3 regions of the Pseudoalteromonas sp. C2R02 genome follow, and region 3 is predicted to be linked to each of the others. Evidence: predicted binding sites of a transcription regulator. Region 3 holds the regulator's gene; each other region holds the start of a gene.

Region 1 (4,797 bases), on a different contig from region 3:
TACTGATTGCTCATAACCAGAAAACACCTGTTTCATCGCTTGTTTGGCATCAAGTTTAAAAATCTCACCGGTAGGGTCTGAAATTTGACCATAACAATAAAGTTTATCTTTTGATATTGGGTAAAACATGAATAAATCATTTTCCCCAAGTAGGTAACTTGGTTGCATATTATGATTTGGGTAATCAATGCAAAACCGCCAGTTTGATACCTTTAAGTCGAGTAAATCTGGCGTATCAAATACTTTATTTCGTGTATCTGAATTAATGCCATCAGCTGCAATGATTAAATCATACTCTTTTTGTGAGTTATCATTAAAAGAGACTAAGCATGCATTGTCATTGTGCTGTAGATCACAGATGAATTTATTATATTGCACATCAGTTTCAATATCTTTAAGTAAAACCTGCATTAAATTATCACGCTCTAATGCAACAAAAGGCTGCTGATTGAGCGGCGCTTCTAATAATGACGCTTTGCTCAATAGCTTTCTGGAGGCTTTTTCAAAACGCACTTCAGTCACTTGATGCGCATGTTTTAATATTTCATCTTTAAAACCTAAGCTTTCAAAACCAGCCATAGCATTTGCAGGTAAACAAATACCAGCACCTTGCAGGCGCGCACTTGGTGCTTTTTCAATGAGATCAATCTCATGCTGGGTATGCTTTAAATTATGAAAAAGGCTCAAACCCGCAATACCAGAACCTACAATTAATATTTTCATATACTGTCTTATTGTTTTACTTAAAGAAATTATCGCTTGAATCTAAAAATAAATAAAGCATATAAATCAATTGCTTTTATGGTGTAAAAACCTTAAACCATGATACCAAGCTAACATACCAACCGTGCCATGCCTTTCTTGTTCAAAATATTGCACTTTAACATCATTATTTAAACTATCAGTATTTTTAACTTTATTGGCGAATGTTAAACCCCATTGGTAGTTAGTTTTACCTATTTTTCCTAGGTGTGAATTATTAGCCAGTGCAAAATATACTTTAGCTCGGGTATTTTTTAATGAGTTTTCAGAATACATTCGGTTTAAGTAATTATCATGCCAGATATAAGTGGCATCGGTGATTAAATAATGGGTAAATAGCTCTGGTTGGCTAAGCAATACATGTGCTGTGAACAGACCTGCAAACGACTCGCCAATTAAAGTGCGTTGTTTATTTACGCGAAAGTTATTGCCCATATAAGTAAATAGCTCTTCATTAATAAAAGAGATGAGCTTGTTTGCATCACCCACTTTACCTAAATCGTCTAATAACTTGCCGTCAAATGTAAATTCAGCATTGCTTGGCGTAAAGTATTGCTCTCGTGAACCGACATTGGGTAGCGCAACAATAATATGCTCATTTATTTGCTGTTCTAAATTATGGGAACTTAATGACTCAGCCATACCCACTAAGCCTTTAAATCTGGTTTGGTCGCCATCTAAAGCATATATTACAGGGTATGTTTGCTTTGGATTTTTATGGTAAGAGGGCGGTAAATAGACTGATAAAGGGCGTGTTTGTTTTAATACTTTAGAATCCAGATGATAGGTTTGACCTATTTCTATATTGTTAGCATTGGCTGATAGGCAATTAAAAAATAAGACTAATAATGAAAAAAAATTGAGTTGACGCACTGTAACTTCCTTATATTTTTTTGATTAATATAAAGGATTTTACTAACAAGTTGAAATACGAAATTGTTTCTACATATTTTATATCTCAAAAGAAAAAAAAGGCTTAACAATAATGTTAAGCCTTTCACAGACGGGATCGTTTAAATCTTTAAGCGATTTGTTTCTCAGCTAGGTTTAATTCCATAGTTGCTTTTAATAAACGGTAAAGATTAATTGATGCATCAATTTCTTCTTTACGGTTAGTTAAACTTTCTATGTTTAAACCTAATGGCACATCTAAGTGCGCACAGCTTTGTAAAATTTGGTTTAGGTTGTCACGACAGATCCTAATGGATTCATTTAAAGAATCATTCGAATCTAGAATACGCCATTTAGTTGCTTCAGGCACTGAAATACCTAACCACTTCATAAAATCTAGGGTTTTCTCACCTCCACAAGGCGTGAAAGTCAAAATAATACGTTTTGGAGAAATACCTTTATGACGGCAGCTTCTAGAGTAACTTGTGATCAAATCAATTGTTTCTTGTGCGTTATAAACAGCTTGAGAAATAAAATATTCACAGCCTTGATCAATTTTTTCTAATAAACGCTCATGTTCGTTACGTTTACTTGCGTGGCGTTCCGCAATAGTAACACCACCTAAAAATGTATTACTTTTATGTTCACCTAACGCTTTGTACGCATTTGGCAGACTTAGCTTGATATCGCCAGTTGAAGAAGGACTACCTACTAAAACAATGTTCTTAAGTTTATATTTTTCAGCTGTCTCATCTAACCAAGCATTAAATTCAGCTTCATCACGTTGCGCGACACTTTTATAGGTAATAACGTCTAATTCAGATAATTGGCTGATAAGCTGACTATATTCACGTGGGTCAACTGTTTTTCTAAATGGAAAAGGGCGTGGCACTGCAGTGCGGCTACTTTCGTCTTGAATGTCGTAAATTATTACACCATCGTATTCAATTTCATGTAAACGCGCTAATAGCTTATTAGCAATGGTTTCTAGTTGTGCTTTATCAGTGCCCATTTTTGGTGGAGTAGTACCGATCAGATATACACCTTGCTTTGGGTCTTGAATTTTCTGTTTTAATGATAAAGCCATTTTTTTTCCACCGTAATTATCTTAGGAATTAAATATAGCAGCCATTTAGACGTCTAGATAGTCTTTTTTTGTTGAGTCTTTTTCATTTGGCTTGAATTAAATTCAAGTTGATGCTTTGATGGCATAGTAATTACTGTTTACATTTTTTCACGTTATTCATCGGATTTACTCGATTAGAAAATATTGCTCTAGCATAATGACGGTGTTTGATACTAATAAAGTTTAGTTCAATTAGTATTTCATATAATAAAAGTTCAGGGGAAATGAATGAAATTTAAATTACTGGCATCTGCAATGGCTGTGTCTATGGCGTTATCGGGTTGTGTATTCCATATTGATGCAAATAATCGTGATAATAATGACAACTCTGCACAGGCTTCATCAGAACAAACAACAAGTGTGAAAGCCACTCAGAAGTCAAACAATAAAGTTTTTGCACAAGATTATGTATTAGAAGAGTTATCAAATGGCTTAAAGGTTATGGTAGTTAAAACTGATTACCCGGACGTTGTGTCATTACAAATTCCAGTATCTGTTGGTTCTCGTGATGAAGTAGAAGTTGGCAAAACAGGTTTTGCTCACTTTTTTGAGCATATGATGTTTAAAGGTTCAGAAAAATATCCGCAAGAAGTCTATTCAGATATTTTGAAAAACTCAGGTGTTGATAACCGCGCTTATACAACAAATGACTATACAAACTATCATTTAAACTTTTCAAAAGAGCATTTAGCTAAAGTATTAGAAATAGAAGCTGATATCTTTCAAAATTTATCTTATACAGAAGAGCAATTTAGAACAGAAGCTCAAACGGTTAAAGGCGAATATTTAAAGAATAATGCAAGCCCAATTCGTAAATTGTTATCAGCTGTACGTAAAGAAGCATTTGATACCCATACATACAAACATACTACTATGGGTTTTTTTGAAGATATTCAAGCAATGCCAGATCAAATGGAATACGGGCAAAAGTTCTTTGAAAATTTCTATGTGCCAAAAAATGTATCTTTAGTGATTGTAGGTGATGTAGACCCTGCTCAAACTATGCAATTAGTTAAACAAACTTGGGGTCAGTGGCAAGCAAAGGGCGTAGATGCTTTAGTACCAGCAGAGCCTAAACAAACTGCGCCTAAATATATTCACGAAAAAAATGATGGTTTACCTGGTCATTGGTTATTAGTGTCTTACAAAGGCACTGCTTGGCAGCCTAAGCAAAAAGACAGAGCGGGCTTAGATTTAATCTCTCAACTTTATTTTTCTGAAAACTCAGATTTATATCAAGAGCTAGTAGTAGAAAAACAAATTGCCAGCCAAATGTTTACTTATAATCCAGAAACCAAAGATGAAGGCTTATTACACGTTTTTGTGAAGGTAGATAAAGAGTCTGATTTAGCGGTAGCACGAGATTTAGTTAACCAAACATATGCGCAAGTGCGTACTGAACTTGTTGACGCTGATAAGCTTGCAAACTTAAAGTCTAATTTAAAATATAGTTTTATTAATGGCTTAGATTCATCACAATCTATTGCTTCTACGCTTGCCAGGTATATGCATTTTGAGCGTGATCCTGAAGTGATTAACCAACTTTATGCAAGCTCTGATTCGATTACTGCAAAAGATATTAAAGATATTGCAAATAAGTATTTTGTAGATTCTGGTCGTACAACTGTCACTATGTCTGACTTGAAGTCTGTATCAGGTTTTGAAAAAGAAGTTGATTTAAATACCGCAGTAACGGCTTTAAATAACAAATCAACAGAACGTCACTTTAATGTATTAGATAAAACAAATGACTCACCATTAGTTGATGTTAACTTTTTATTTTACACGGGTGCGGCTGCAGATCCACAAGGTAAAAAAGGCTTAGCTGCATTAACTGCTAACATGATTTCACAAGGCGGCTCAGAGTCTCGTAGTTATAAAGAGATCAAAAAAGCTATGTATCCACTCGCGGGTAGCTTTTCTGCTCAGTTAGATAAAGAGATGATATCTTTTTCAGGCCGAGTGCATAAAAACAAAGCTGATACTTGGTACGCATTAATTAGCGACCAATTATTGAA
Region 2 (4,797 bases), on a different contig from region 3:
AATTAAAAGAAGCTTTTTATTTGATAAAACAAGCACAGCAAGCAGTCGCTTTTAAATTCGCTCGGGGTAGTTTATAAATGGGAGTTGCTCAAAAGGTCATTCAAACAATAAAAGAGTTTTTGATACCGAATAATCATTTAACATTGCTTCACAAACAAAATTGTTTGCATGCAGATTATTTAGTCATAGATTTAGAGTTAACAGGCTTGAACCCTAAAGAAGATGAAATAGTGTCAATTGCTTGGTTGCCGATAAAAAATCAAAGGATTTATGTTGGTCAGGGTGAACATTTTATTAACTCTCAAGTCAGTTGTTTAAAACAAAGTCCGATATTTCATGGGATCAATCAACAAGCGGTGCAAAGCGGGCAACCATTGACTAAGGCATTGCTAAAGCTCGTATCATTATTAGATAGTGTTGTTTTCGTATTTCACAACGCTGAACTCGATTGGGCTTTTTTGCAAAAAGCTTTTATAGAACATGGGATCATATTTTCTACTGAGCAATATAAATCAATTATAATATTAGATACCATGAAAATTGAGCATAAACGCTTGTCTAGGCTAAGTCATGACATAAGCTTCGATGCTTTAAACTTGGAAAAATGTAGGCATAGATATAATTTACCCGATTACTCAAACCACAATGCATTAACTGATGCGATGGCCACAGCTGAGTTATTACTGGCGCAAATTAATCATATCAGTAGCGGCAAACCATTAGCCGTTAAATCTTTATTGTAGTGCACTGTCTTTTTATTAAATCAATACGACCATTGAAACTATACTGTGATCAAATATATTTATTTTAATTATATTTGGACGTCTAAACATCTAGAGCTTGATAATTCTAGCTATCCGTTCATAATAGCGCAATAAGTTTACTTGTTTGGAGATTTTTTATGCCTATCACGGTACAAGATCAGCTACCTGCCATAGCTGCTCTTCGCAATGAAAATGTATTTGTTATGCCGCAAAGTCGTGCAAAAACACAAGAAATTCGCCCAATGCGTTTGGCTATTTTAAATTTAATGCCTAATAAGGTAGAGACCGAAGTTCAGTTTATTCGACTTCTGGCAAATAGCCCGCTACAAGTAAATGTCGATTTATTACGTTTAGATACGCACAGAAGTAAAAATACCTCAGAGCAGCACTTAGACACTTTTTACCGTTATTTTTCTGAAATCAAAGATAATAATTATGATGCTTTAATTATAACGGGTGCGCCTTTAGCGCATTTAGAGTATGAAAATGTGGGTTATTGGCAAGAGTTAGAAGTTATTTTGGATTGGGCTGAAAGCCATGTTACTTCAACTTTATTTTCTTGTTGGGCAGCTCATGCAAGTTTATTTCATCATTACGGTTTAAAACGAGAGCTTAAAAAAGATAAATTATGTGGTGTCTTTAAACATCAATGTTTTTCTGAGCATGGTGCATTAACACGTGGTTTTGATGATGACTTTTTAGTGCCTCATTCTCGTTATGGCAATATATCTTTAGAACAAATTGCAACTGTACCCGAGCTTGAGGTATTGGCGGGTTCCGATAAAGTTGGCGCATATTTAGTTAAAAACCAATCTGGTAGCCAAGTTTTTATAACAGGGCACCCTGAATATGAAGCGGACACTTTAGCGGGAGAATATGCCAGAGATGTTGCCAAAGGCGCCGATGCTGCTATACCAGAAAATTATTTTCTAAATGATGACCCTAAAATTGAGCCATCAAAAACTTGGCAAAGCCATGCATTTTTATTATTTTCAAATTGGTTAAACTATTATGTATATCAGACTACGCCTTATGATATAAAGCTTATTAGCCAAGATGTCAGAACAAACAATTATGCAGAATAAATTAACGTACCGTCGCCAAATTAGTAGTAAGGATTAACTCATGCCTAATAAACTTGAGCAGTTAAAAGCAGCATTAGAACAACGTATTCTCATTTTAGATGGTGCTATGGGCACCATGATCCAAAAATATAAGCTTGAAGAAGAAGATTATCGTGGTGAGCGTTTTGCTGATTGGCATATTTTAATCAAAGGCAATAATGATTTATTAAGCCTGACTCAGCCAAAAATAATAGAACAAATTCACCGTGAATATTTAGAAGCTGGCGCAGATATAATTGAAACCAATACATTCAATGCGACCACTATTTCAATGGAAGATTATGAGATGGCAAAATTTAGCCGTGAAATTAATCTTGAATCTGCAAAGTTAGCCCGTAAAGTTTGTGATGAAATACAAGCGAAAGATCCGTCTAAACCGCGTTATGTAGCGGGTGTATTAGGTCCAACCTCTAAAACCTGTTCTTTATCGCCAGATGTAAATGATCCCGCATTTAGAAATATTACATTTGATCAGCTGGTGGAAGCCTATATTGAATCAACTTTAGCACTGATTGAAGGTGGTGCCGATCTTATATTAATAGAAACTATTTTTGATACCTTAAATTCTAAAGCGGCAGCATTTGGTGTTGAAGAAGCATTTGAGCAAGCGGGTGTCACTTTACCTGTTATGGTATCTGGTACTATCACAGATGCCTCTGGACGCACTTTATCTGGGCAAACAACAGAAGCCTTTTATAATTCAATTCGTCACATCAAACCTATCTCTATTGGGTTAAATTGTGCTTTAGGTCCTGATTTACTGCGTCAATATGTCGAAGAGCTTTCTCGTGTTTGTGAAACTTATACCTCAGTGCACCCTAATGCAGGTTTACCAAATGAATTTGGTGAATATGATTTAGAAGCAGATGAAATGTCAGTCGAAATGGTCGATTGGGCAAAGTGTGGCTTTATTAATATTGTAGGTGGATGTTGTGGTACAACGCCTGAACATATTAAAGCTTTTGCTGATGGTGTAAATGGTATAGCTGCGCGTAAACTACCTGAATTGGAAGTTAGAATGCGTTTGTCAGGCCTTGAAGCCTGTAACCTAAATTAGTGTGAGAAGTAAATAATGACACAACAAATAGCTGTTTTTACTAATGTAGGCGAAAGAACAAACGTAACCGGATCTGCGCGGTTTAAGCGTTTGATCATGAATGAAGAATATGAAGAAGCTCTAAGTGTTGCCCGTGAGCAAGTAGAGAATGGCGCGCAAGTTATCGATATCAACATGGATGAAGCCATGTTGGACTCAAAAGCTGCCATGGTGAAGTTTCTAAACTTAATCGCTGCAGAACCTGATATCTGTAAAGTGCCTATTATGGTTGATTCCTCTAAATGGGATGTAATTGAAGCTGGCTTAAAGTGTATTCAAGGTAAAGCGATTGTTAACTCTATTTCTTTAAAAGAAGGTGAAGATAACTTTAGACACCAAGCAAAATTGATTAAACGTTTTGGTGCTGCTGCTGTTGTGATGGCATTTGATGAAACTGGGCAAGCTGAAACTGAAGATCGCAAATTTGATATCTGTAAACGTGCTTATGATATTTTGGTTGATGAAATTGGTTTTCCACCAGAAGATATTATTTTTGACCCAAATATTTTTGCTGTCGCGACAGGCATTGAAGAGCATGATAATTATGCGGTTGAATTTATTGAAGGAACACGTCGTATAAAACAAGGTTTACCACACTGTAAGGTGTCAGGCGGTGTATCAAACGTATCGTTTTCTTTTCGTGGTAACAACCCAGTACGAGAAGCAATTCACTCTGTATTTTTATATCACGCAATAAAAGCGGGTATGGATATGGGCATAGTAAACGCCAGTCAATTGGCTGTTTATGATGATATTCCATTGGAGCTCAGAAATGCGGTAGAAGATGTTGTTCTCAATACTGATCCTGAAGCGGGTGAGCGTTTAGTTGAAATTGCGCCTAAATACTCTGGACTGGCACAAGAAAGTAAAAAAGAAGATTTAGAATGGCGTACTTGGTCTGTTCAAAAACGTTTAGAACATGCGTTAGTAAAAGGTATTACACAGTTTATTGAAGAAGATACTGAAGAGTGTCGTCTAGAAGCTGATTTACCTATCGAAGTAATTGAAGGTCCACTAATGGACGGCATGAACGTGGTAGGTGACCTATTTGGCGCTGGTAAAATGTTTTTACCACAAGTTGTAAAATCAGCACGTGTAATGAAGCGCGCAGTTGCATATCTTGACCCATTTATTGAGGCGACTAAGGTCAAAGGCTCATCAAATGGTAAGATTTTGATGGCGACAGTGAAGGGCGATGTTCATGATATTGGTAAAAATATCGTGGGTGTCGTACTGCAATGTAATAACTATGAAGTAATTGATCTAGGTGTAATGGTACCAACAGAAACCATTTTACGTGTAGCAAAAGAAGAAAATGTAGATATTATCGGTTTATCAGGTTTAATCACGCCTTCACTTGATGAAATGGTACATGTTGCTAAAGAAATGACTCGCCAAGGTTTTGACTTACCACTTATGATAGGTGGTGCGACAACATCAAAAGCACATACAGCTGTTAAAATTGAACCGCAGTATCGCGCAGAAGGTGATAAAAAAGGCGTGATATATGTTAACAATGCCAGTCGTGCTGTAGGTGTTGTCTCTAATTTATTAAGTAAAAAAGTTAAAACTGAGTTTTTACAAAAGACCACTACAGAATATGAAAAAGTACGTGATCAACAAGCACGTAAACGTCCTCGTTCTAAGCCTGTAACGCTTGCTAGAGCACGTTCGAATGCAGCTAAGTTAGATTGGGATAATTACACACCGCCAGTACCTAAAAAGTTGGGTATTACGGAGTTTAAAGATGTTTCAATCAAAACATTACGAAAATATATAGATTGGACACCTTACTTTATGACTTGGTCATTAG
Region 3 (4,797 bases):
CAACAACGTCAGAGTGCCCATTAATGTATTTAGTTGTTGAATGCACAACAATATCTACACCTAATTCCATTGGATTTTGTAATGCAGGTGATAAAAATGTATTGTCGGCAGCCACTAAAGCGCCGCACTGCTTAGCGGTTGCAACCACTTTACTGATATCTGTTAAACGTAATAACGGGTTACTTGGTGTTTCTATCCATATAACTTTGGGTTTGATATTAAGAATTTCATCAAAACTTGCATCTAATGTGAAGTTAACGATTTTTAATTTTAATAAACCGCGTTTTTCTAAACTTGTGAATAAACGGTAGCTACCACCATAACAGTCGTGTGGGATCACTAAAGTATCTGTAGATGATAATAGTTGTGTAATTAAATGCACTGCAGCCATTCCTGTTGCAGTAATAATGCCTTTTTCTCCACCTTCTAATTCAGCTAAAGTTTCAGCAAGAATGTCTCTTGTTGGATTGCCGCTGCGTCCATAATCGTAAGCACGCTTTTTATCAAAGTCAGCAAATGAATAAGTAGTTGATAAATAAAGAGGCGGAACCACTGCACCGTGATGCTTATCTGCTTCGATGCCTTTTCTTACAGCTGTTGTTGCTTTTTTTACTTGAGTCATTTTTAATACCTACAACCAATTAGATGTTTAGACGTCTAAAAGGTTAATTCAATAAGTTTGGGAAGTCAAAACTTTTATCCATCTAAATAGCTAAACATCTTAAATTTGACTATCTTAGATAAATAGATAAAATTTCGAGTCAATAAAACAATTAAAATTACATAAAGTAGTTCTATTAGACTAGTCAGATTAGTATAATTTAGCTCGACAACAAAAGCGCGGTTTGAATAAAAGGCAATTTAAGTATATGGCAACAAAATGGAATGGTGAATATGTTCACCCATACGCAGAACATGGTAAAAAATCAGAGTTAGTTAAAAAAATAACTGTTTCGATTCCATTAAGTGTTTTAAAAGTACTTACTGACGAAAGAACACGTCGACAAGTAAATAACTTGCGTCATGCAACAAACAGTGAATTACTGTGTGAAGCATTTTTACATGCATTTACTGGACAGCCACTACCCAATGATGAAGATCTGAAAAAAGATAATCCAGATCACATTCCAGCTGAAGTTAAAAAGATAATGACTGAAATGGGTTTAGAATTACCCTTTATGGAAGATGAAGATTAATTATTTTCAGCTTTAGCTAAAGTAAAATATTAAGTCCATATAATAAAAAAGCCAATTAATTTTAATTGGCTTTTTTATGCGGATAATTCAGATTTAGCAATTTTCCATGGCTTTAAATAAGCACGTATATTGATATTCAAATTCTAATTGAGTTATTTTGCTACCATCAATAATTCTATTCTCAACCGTATTTAACGAATAAGTAGGGGCTTTTACTTCTAATTGTGAGCAGGCTTGTTGGTAAAATTCTTGTTTTGTTGGATGATCAGGACTGGCTAGATTAAAAAGCTGTTTTGGTGTTTGCCATTGTTTTAATAAACAAATAATACCAGCCATTACATCTGTTTGATGAACCATATTAACCGCCGCCAAAGCGCTACTTCTTAGATGTTTACCAGACACAAACTTACCAGGATGACGTTTAGGACCAATTAACCCAGCTAAACGTACAACCTTACCTAAATCAGCTAACTGTAATACTTTTTGCTCTGCTTGATTAAGCAACTTTTGGCGCTCTGTAACTAAAGTTAATGTGCTTAATTCATTATATTCAACTGATGCATTTGGATAAATACCCGTTGAAGAACATAATAAAAAACCTTTCATTTTAAGTTTTATTGCAAGATCAATCGCCTGGTTTAAACTCTCGATATAGTTATCTCTTGGTGTGATACAACACACCCAATATGCTTCCTCTAAACTAATATTGTGCTCTAAGTCATTTTGATTATTTACATTAAAGTAATGAATCTGCTTTTCATTTGCTAATTTTTTTGAGCGGCAAGTCTCTTGAGTAATAACTCCAATCTGTTGTAAATTGGTACTTAATTTACTACCAAGCCACCCAGAACCTAAAATAACAACATTTACGGGCTTATTTTCCATTAACATTCCATCAATATACTAGCAGTTTTAAGGGATATATGATTATATTACCACTATCTAATTCTCGTTGTACTGTTGTGTTAATTATGATCCAAAACTTATCTATTCGAAAAAAAATTCTCTTTTTGATTGGTGGCACGATTGCTGTGCTACTTATAATGGCTTCATTCTTTTTAGTAAATCATATTGCTTCTTTATCTCGTAGCTCAATCGAGAGTGAAGCAAAACAATATGTACAATCAGAACAACAATCCATCGAATCTTATTTTGCTCAATATGGCAAGATTGTAGAAACATTCGTAACAAATCCATACTTAGTTAACTGGTTTGAAAATTGGACAGCCAGAGAAAGTGATTTAGCGCTTGCCGACGGTTATGATGCTGTAAACCAAGATATGGTACGTATTAGTGGCAATGACGATAATATTTTATCTGCATTTTTTGCCTCAGGCATAACGGGTGAGTATTTTAAAGAAAATGAGCGAACCACCTTCTATAACGGCCAGCCCTATTACGCCTATAAACGAGGTTGGTGGCAAGAAGCCATGCAAATTAATAGCCTTTACGTTGGCGCTTTATCAGTTGATTTAACAACGGGTAATGTTTCTGCAGTTGTTCAACAACCAGTTTATAGTCCAAATAACAAATTAGTGGGGGTTGCTGGTGTTGATCTTCAGTTAAACAAAATCGCTGACATGATTGAAGATATTAATTTCAACAATAAAGGCTTTGGCTTTTTATTAGATAACCAACAAAAAGTTGTTCACTTATCGAAAAAAACACAACATCAATTATCCATTACAGATGAAAGTGATAGAGGCAAAGAAGGATTAGATGCACTCGAAACACAATTTGATAATACCTCTGGATTTAAACAACTAAACTCTGAAATGAAAAATAACCTGAACGGCACAAATATAGTGACTTTTAAAGGCGAAGAGTATTATGTTGTTTATCGTCGCTTACAACTTGAAAAGCCAGTTCTTGATTGGTACGTTGGATTATTAGTACCAATGAAGTTAATTGAAGAACCTGTTAAGCAAGCTGTATTCACTACTAGTATGGGTGTACTGGTTATTTTATTAATTATCGCAGCTGTTATTTTTTGGGCGACACAGATGATCAGTAAACCGATTAGTGATTTAACGCATGTGATGCGAGATATTGCCTCAGGTGACGGTGACTTAACTAAAAAAATTGACATAAATCGCACTGATGAAGTTGGCCAATTAGCATCTCATATGAATAGCTTTATTACTAAACTGCATGCATTATTGCTAAAAACAGCCAGTCAAGCTGAGCAAGTTGGCGTTGCATCTGAACATTTAAGTCAAGTGTCTTATGAAACCAACAGTGAAATACAACAAGAAAAGGAGCAAGTGGATAGTGTCAGTACTGCTGTAACTGAAATGGCTTCTACTGTATTAGAAATTTCACGCAACGCACAAGAAACAAACTCAGCAGCTGCAGAGGTCCAAAACCTTACTAAGGTCGGTACAGATATATCTAATGATGCTCAAACGGCCATGACCTCTTTAGCTTCTCATATCGGTGAAGCATCGCAAATTGTATCTGGCTTAGAACAAGAGTCAGGGAATATTGGTGCTGTTGTTGATGTGATAAACAGCATTGCAGATCAAACAAATTTACTGGCACTTAATGCAGCCATTGAAGCTGCAAGAGCAGGCGAACAAGGTAGAGGTTTTGCGGTAGTTGCTGATGAAGTACGCTCTCTTGCAAGCAGAACACAAGAGTCTACTGACGATATTCGTAATATGATCACTAAGTTGCAACAAATAGCGCAGCAAGCTTCAACGATGATGCAAGAGGGTAAAGATCAAGCTGAAAGCTCAGTAACACAGACTCAAGATGTATTAGCCTCGCTTACTGCCATAAGTAATTCAGTAGCGACTGTACAAGATCAGAGTCATCAAATTGCCACTGCGACTGAACAACAAACTTTGGTTGCTGAAGATATTAATACGAGTTTGAATGCAATTAATGACTTAGTAAATAATACATCAGAACATGCTAATGAGCTTGCTAGTGAAGCAAGTGATTTAAATAATTTAGCTTCAGGTTTAAATGAAAGCGTAAATCAATTTAAACTGTAACTACGATAAAATGTAACGCGCTTGCAATTAAGTAAGCGCCTTACCTATTTTTAAACACTGAATCAAAATATCCTTTATTCATCAAAATACCAATAACCTAAATTAAGCCAACAAAGTAAACTCTCAATTAAATCATGATGTTTTAATAATGGCTTTAACATCTCAAATGTCAAAACTTGGTTATTACATAATAAAGGTATAAATTGAGCGTATTTTTCATCTAAATTAATCTTTTCTCCATTTAAATAAAAAATTCCTTCTGATACAGATTCTTCAAAATACAAACAACGTAATCCTCCTAAACGAGTAAGGTTTTGTTCTTTAATATTTACCAATAAATAATCTAAATCGAACTCAAAAGGTACGTCAGGTAAATCAAGTTCACACTTAGAACGTGTTAAGTAACAACCTGAAAACTCACTAATTAACGTATCATCTAAAGTATTAAAAATTTGCTGTTTGATACGTACAAAATCTGAAGCATTAATCAGCCCAGATCCTGAACTTAATTGCCTATCAGGGTCTCTTATTTGTTGTGGTGCAGCATTAGTATCAATTAAGTGATCGGCAAGTTCACTGATCATATCTTTAGCTGAGGAAGT

Evidence for each region. The regulator MetJ, encoded in region 3, represses methionine synthesis genes. The targets are predictions, from matches to a motif close to TAGACGTCTAGACGTCTA.
Region 1: the regulator MetJ is predicted to act here: its motif matches at 2,779-2,796, upstream of KO527_RS07100 (methylenetetrahydrofolate reductase).
Region 2: the regulator MetJ is predicted to act here: its motif matches at 819-836, upstream of metA (homoserine O-succinyltransferase).

Annotation. Positions count from the first base shown of each region.
Region 1 covers NZ_JAHKQC010000023.1:34,190-38,986, forward strand. Annotated here, with positions in the region: gene KO527_RS07090 (FAD-dependent monooxygenase) at 1-723, opposite strand, end outside; gene KO527_RS07095 (alpha/beta hydrolase-fold protein) at 790-1,635, opposite strand; gene KO527_RS07100 (methylenetetrahydrofolate reductase) at 1,784-2,740, opposite strand; gene KO527_RS07105 (M16 family metallopeptidase) at 3,008-4,797, shown strand, end outside.
Region 2 covers NZ_JAHKQC010000027.1:118,297-123,093, forward strand. Annotated here, with positions in the region: gene KO527_RS09750 (DUF294 nucleotidyltransferase-like domain-containing protein) at 1-77, shown strand, start outside; gene KO527_RS09755 (3'-5' exonuclease) at 78-743, shown strand; gene metA (homoserine O-succinyltransferase) at 902-1,849, shown strand; gene KO527_RS09765 (homocysteine S-methyltransferase family protein) at 1,890-2,945, shown strand; gene metH (methionine synthase) at 2,961-4,797, shown strand, end outside.
Region 3 covers NZ_JAHKQC010000026.1:150,084-154,880, forward strand. Annotated here, with positions in the region: gene metB (cystathionine gamma-synthase) at 1-622, opposite strand, end outside; gene metJ (met regulon transcriptional regulator MetJ) at 870-1,196, shown strand; gene KO527_RS09255 (NADP-binding protein) at 1,290-2,081, opposite strand; gene KO527_RS09260 (methyl-accepting chemotaxis protein) at 2,168-4,195, shown strand; gene KO527_RS09265 (cupin domain-containing protein) at 4,270-4,797, opposite strand, start outside.